Linked DNA regions of Anaerobacillus alkaliphilus. The protein of the gene in region 2 interacts with the protein of the main gene of each other region in a pairwise test. Links are inferred from orthologs where the notes say so. Each region holds a gene or a part of one and is shown on either strand. Other genes may lie near its edges.

Evidence for each region.
Region 1: the proteins of rlmB (region 2) and tsaE interact in binary tests that used the Escherichia coli proteins (3 or more experiments, as listed by UniProt). The link is inferred for Anaerobacillus alkaliphilus from one-to-one orthologs.

The regions. Positions count from the first base shown.
Region 1 is NZ_QOUX01000033.1:7,118-10,056, reverse strand. Bases 24-2,904 are described here. They hold tsaE (tRNA (adenosine(37)-N6)-threonylcarbamoyltransferase complex ATPase subunit type 1 TsaE), read right to left. Parts: upstream 1,753-2,904; coding sequence 1,294-1,752; downstream 24-1,293. Other genes in these bases: thiL (thiamine-phosphate kinase), read right to left, coding at 1,754-2,749; tsaB (tRNA (adenosine(37)-N6)-threonylcarbamoyltransferase complex dimerization subunit type 1 TsaB), read right to left, coding at 587-1,297; rimI (ribosomal protein S18-alanine N-acetyltransferase), read right to left, coding at 133-582; tsaD (tRNA (adenosine(37)-N6)-threonylcarbamoyltransferase complex transferase subunit TsaD), read right to left, coding at 24-133. In the rest of the region: more of tsaD, read right to left, coding at 1-23. UniProt on the Escherichia coli protein: Required for the formation of a threonylcarbamoyl group on adenosine at position 37 (t(6)A37) in tRNAs that read codons beginning with adenine.
Region 2 is NZ_QOUX01000019.1:8,690-11,689, reverse strand. What follows is about bases 29-2,970. They hold rlmB (23S rRNA (guanosine(2251)-2'-O)-methyltransferase RlmB), read right to left. Parts: upstream 1,904-2,970; coding sequence 1,154-1,903; downstream 29-1,153. Other genes in these bases: cysS (cysteine--tRNA ligase), read right to left, coding at 2,334-2,970; DS745_RS04410 (Mini-ribonuclease 3), read right to left, coding at 1,896-2,324; DS745_RS04420 (NYN domain-containing protein), read right to left, coding at 640-1,152; sigH (RNA polymerase sporulation sigma factor SigH), read right to left, coding at 29-438. Outside these bases: more of sigH, read right to left, coding at 1-28; more of cysS, read right to left, coding at 2,971-3,000. UniProt on the Escherichia coli protein: Specifically methylates the ribose of guanosine 2251 in 23S rRNA.

The DNA.
Region 1 (2,939 bases), on a different replicon or contig from region 2:
CTCCACCAAATCGTTTATGACTCTCGATTTGGGAGGCAACAACATTTGATAAGATCTCATTTCCATTTTTAATAACAGCTGCTGCAGTTTCATCACAGCTTGTTTCTATTGCTAAAATATATTTATTTTCCATTATAAGACCACCCACATGACAAGAGCATCCTCTTGATTATCTGTATAATATTGTTTTCTAATACCTCCTGGCTTGAAGCCAAGTTTACTATAAAGTCGTTGGGCAACATGGTTTGATACTCGAACTTCCAAAGTCATCTTCGTACCACCTAATGTTCGAGCTAATTCAATCGCATGAACCAACAACTGTTCTCCTAGCTTAAAGCCACGAAAATTAGGATGAATAGCAATGTTAGTAATATGAGCTTCATCGACAATGATCCACACTCCACAATAACCAATAATTTCACCTTCATTCTCGATAACTAGATAATGGGCAAATTGATTATGAAGAATTTCATTTAGAAACGCTGTACGACTCCATGGCGTAGCAAAAGACTTTTCTTCAACTACTAACACATCATCAATATCTTCTTTCACCATATAACGAATTTTATAAGTAGCTTCCATAAAGTTATCCTTGCTCGGCCTTAGTTTTTTGACTAGCTAACCAGTTTGTCTCTGCTTCTGCTAAGCGAATATAATTAGGGGTAAATGTATGTATATCCTCTTTAGATTCCATATTTAAAGCTAACCTTGCTAGTTCTGCAGGTCTTGGGTTATGATCACTTACTAATCCGAATGTTGCTTTGCCCCCTAGTTTCTCGATAATTAATTGTCTATGCAGAGAGACATCATTCCCTAAGAAAAGAATATTCTCAAAGTCATTATTTAGTTGTGTAAGCCAATCTTCAAGTAACAGAATTTGATCTTCCCTAAGGTTCTGTATCTGACCATTTTTATTCCCGTAGAGTCCTGTATACACTTGACCTCTTCTGGCATCAAAGATAGGCGAGATAACCCCATGAAAATAACGTCCATTTTGAGCTAAAGCCTCTAAACTTGAAATTCCGATAAGAGGAATTCCTAATGTCCAAGCTAGAGTTTTTGCAGTCGTAACTCCAATTCTTACTCCTGTATAAGAGCCCGGTCCATGAGCTACAACGATCTTGTGTAATTCTTTCGGATGGACTCCTGCATCCTTCATCAACTTTTCCACAGCAGGCATTAATCGAATTGAATGATTTTCTTTCAGGTTGGTAATCACTTCACCTAATACCTTATCTTCATCTAGTAGGGCAACACCCATGACAAATGTAGATGTATCTATAGCAAGTACCTTCATTTTGTTTGTAACTCCTTACATAATAAGATATACCGTTCTCCTAGTGGTTTTAAAACTATTTCTCTTCGATCATCACCCGCATGGTAAATCTCAATGTCAAGGCGTTCTTTCGGTAATTGCTCTTTAATCAAACTAGCCCATTCTACCACGGTTACGCCTTCACCATAAAAGTATTCATCAAAGCCTAAGTCTTCATCTGCTTCACAGACTCGGTACACATCCATATGATATAGTGGCATTCTTCCTTGGTACTCTTTAATGATCGTAAAAGTAGGGCTATTAACATTTCTTTTTACACCTAGACCTTTGGCTAAGCCCTTTGTAAAATGTGTTTTACCTGCTCCTAAATCCCCTTCTAACGTGATCACCGAGCCGGCTTCTAGGAATTGTCCTAGTCTCTCCGCCAACTCCATGGTTTGCTCAGGAGACGATGTATGTACTTTCAAGTTATCCATTTTATTCACCTTTATCAAAATGATTAAAGCCCTTTTTAAGTAGCTTTTCTTTATGCTTATTTTCATATAAATAAACGTTACCAGATCCTTCGGTTACTTCACCAATTACAGTTAGTTTTATATTTTTCTCACTAAGGATTGGACTTAATTGTTTAAACCCAGCTTCCGACATTGTCCCAACCAATTGATAGTCTTCACCGCCAAAGAGACACCATTGTTTTTGTTTTTCAATTGGATAAGCATTTAAATATATATTTCTTGGGACTTTTTCAAATTCAATATGTAGATCAACACTGCTTGCCTCAGCTAGCTCATTTGTTTCACTTGCAAGTCCATCACTAATATCATTTAACGAGATATTCAAACCACTACAAGCTAAAATTCGTCCTGCTTCTACTTGAGGGATAGGCTCTTGATGTGCTTTTAGTAGATGTTTTTCGTATTCTGTATATGGGTGATTGAGGCCCGTACTTAATAATAAGTCTAAACCTGCAGCAGATGCTCCTAGGTCCCCTACAACAAATACAAGATCACCTGGTTTCGCATTGCTTCGTAAAAGACTAGTTCCTTTCTCTACTTTTCCAAGGACTGTGACTGTAATAATTAAGCCCTTTTTTGAAGAAACCGTGTCTCCTCCAATTAAATCCATGGAATACTTACTGCCTAAATCAGACATACCAGCATATATTTGCGTCAATTCCTCTTCCGTCCATTCTTCTGGTATGGCAATCGATACTAAGTAATACGTTGGGATTCCACCCATTGCAGCAATATCACTAATGTTAACTGCAAGAGCTTTAAAACCAATCATCCAAGGAGTCATTGTTTGTCTTGTAAAATGAACACCTTCTACCATTGTATCCATACAGATAAGCTCATCAAACATAGGTTCATTACAATAAATTGCAGCATCATCACCAATCCCTTGTATTAACGAAGATTGATAAGAATATTTAGGTCTAATTTTCTTTATAAAATCAAATTCATCTCGTAACACAAAGACACACCTATCTATGTAAAGATTTAATTATGTTCAAAAACCTTAGGAGAACACTTCCTAAGGCAATCATAAGTAGTTTATCTTATTTTATCTAAAAAACCTAGTAGTAACAAAAATAATAAAAGCGCAAGAATAATCCATTCCTGCGCTTGATTTATGTATTTTTGGTTGCGGGGGCAGGATTTGA
Region 2 (3,000 bases):
AAGGAGTTCTTCTGGGTCAGTTACACGTGTTCCGGAAATGACGTCAAGGAGTGTGCGATCACTCTCTTCATCATAAATCGGTCGATCCAAAGATACATAGGAATTTAAAGGAATATGCTTTTGTCTCGTTGCTGTCTTTATTGCAGTAATGATTTGCCTTGTAATACAAAGCTCGGCAAATGCTTTAAACGAAGACAGCTTGTCCCCTTTAAAATCGCGAATTGCCTTATAAAGCCCAATCATTCCTTCTTGCACTATGTCTTCATGGTCAGCACCAATTAAGAAGTACGATCTCGCTTTAGCCCTAACGAAGTTCTTATACTTGTTAATTAGGTATTCTAAAGCACCACTATCTCCCTCGCGAACATAGTCTACTAAGTACTCATCTTCCATTTGTTCAAAGTCAGCATTTGTGATTTCCTTGAGTTCTATGCTCACCATCATCCCTCCGACCTTCGATGAATTGTATACGTTTAAAAAGGGAGTTATTAAGCGAAAGTGGGTTATGTAAATTCCCTAATACTACCACCGAAAAATAAAAGATTTATTAGTAGTACGATACTTGTAACCTTTTTAAACAAAACCAATTACCTAAATATAGAAATATTATATAGTATAGTTTTAAGGCTCGTCAACCGCTTACATGTCCCCTCGACGCCATTTTTCAAAAATTTCTGCCATTTCGTCAGAAATCGGAATTTTCGTTGTGTTTTCGCGTTTTTTCGACTTTCTTACTTCTTTGTCGATCCCTTTTTTTACAATACCCATTTCTACTCGGAGTTCTCTCGCTGACTTACGTAATGCACCATACCCAAATGTAACTGACTGTTCAACAAAATCGGATGTAGCAACATACACCTGTGTATCAATACGTTTTAGCTTTTTTACTAACTTCTCAATCCGTTCATCTGCGGTTTCATTCTCTCTTGTATAGATGATCTCTAATCGATAGTTTTTATATTTCTTTCCTATGCCAGGAACCATATGGGCATCAAAAATGATATAAACTTTCATCCCGCTAAAAGCTTGATACTCTGCCATTTTCTCTATTAATTGATCGCGGGCACCCTCTAAATCATCTTTCTTTAACTCTTTTAGTTCTGGCCAATCCCCAATAATGTTGTAGCCATCAACGAGAAGTATCTCAGCCATCTCACTTCGTTCCTATTGGATTACGCTTTCTACGCACCTCATACATCAAAAGACTAGCAGCAACAGATGCATTAAGAGAAGTTACTTTCCCATGCATAGGTATTCCGAGTAAGAAATCACATTTCTCTTTAATTAAACGGCTCATTCCTTTTCCTTCACTACCAATAACTAACCCAATTGGCAAGTCAAAACTAGCTTGTCTAAAATCTGTATCTCCTTTGGCATCGGTGCCGGCAAACCAAAGTCCACGTTTTTTAAGTTCATCCATTGTTCTAGCCAAATTTGTTACTCTTACAACAGGAACATATTCAATTGCACCTGTAGATGCTTTAGCTACAGTAGCCGTTAAACCTACCGCCCGACGTTTAGGAATTATTACTCCGTGAGCACCAGCTGCATCGGCTGTCCGAAGTATAGAGCCGAGGTTATGTGGATCCTCAATTTCATCTAACAACAAGAAGAATGGTTCTTCCCCTTTTTCTTGAGCTTTGATAAATAAATCCTCAAGTTCTGCGTACTCATACGCCGCTACTGATGCAACTATCCCTTGATGATTTTGCGTATCAACTAGTGACTCTAGCTTTTTCTTAGGAACAAATTGAAACTGAATGCCATTTTCCTTAGCTAGGTCAATTACTTGATTTACTTGTCCTTTTTGAGTCCCTTCGCTAATCCAGATTTTATTAATCGTATGACCCGAGCGTAAAGCTTCTAATACTGGATTTTTACCAACAATAAATTCACTACTCATTTGTTTCACTCCCTTCTTCTTTTTCGAGGATAGCAAATGTTCTCGCAATGACTTCGTCTAGCCTCTCGTATCTATTAAGTAAATAAAGATATCCAATTAAAGCCTCGAACGCTGTGCTTAATCGATATGTTTGTAAATCTGTACTTCTGCGAATATTGCCAGGCTTTGCATTTCTACCTCTCATGACAACCGCAACTTCTTCCTCTGATAAAAAATCAGTGGCAAGCAGGCAGTTGATTACTTCTGCCTGCGCCTTTGCTGATACATAACTCGTTGCTTTCTTATGAAGTTGTTGTGGCCTAACTTTCCCCGATGCAATTAGACGATAGCGTACGTAAGTATCAAGAATGGAGTCACCCATATACGCCAAAGCTAATGCATTTAACTGTTGCAAATCGATTGTTGATTCAGTTAATTTCATCATTATTTTCTAAACCCTCTTCCAACGAACTCCTTGTGGTGTATCTTCTAATACAATATTTAAATCTTTTAGCTCATCACGAATTTTATCAGCTAGCGCGAAGTCTTTATTCTTTCTAGCTTCATTTCGTTGTTCAATTAACTTATCAATCTCTTCATCAAGCAGTTCACTCGGAGATGATAAGGCTAAACCAAGTACGTCTGCTAACTCATTAAATACTGCTAAAAAGCGCTCTAGGACAGCCGTTGAAGAATGGTCTTCTCTTAAATAGACATTTGCAAGCTTCGCTAAATCAAATAATGTTGCAATTGCATTAGCGCTATTAAAATCATCATCCATTTCACGGATAAAATTCTCTTTTTCAGCTTCCACTTTTGTTAACCATTCAGTTTCATTATTACCCAGATTAGCCGTTTCTTCTAAACGATATTCCAAATTTTTTACAGCTGTTTTTAAACGTTCTAACCCATTCTTTGCACTACTTAATAGCTCATCGTTAAAATTAATTGGACTCCGATAGTGCGCCATTAGCATAAAAAACCGGATAATTTCAGGATCGTATTTTTTAATAATGTCATGAACTAAAATAAAGTTCCCAAGAGATTTCGACATTTTTTCATTATCAATATTAATATACCCATTATGAAGCCAATAGTTTGCCATCGTTTTACCGGTC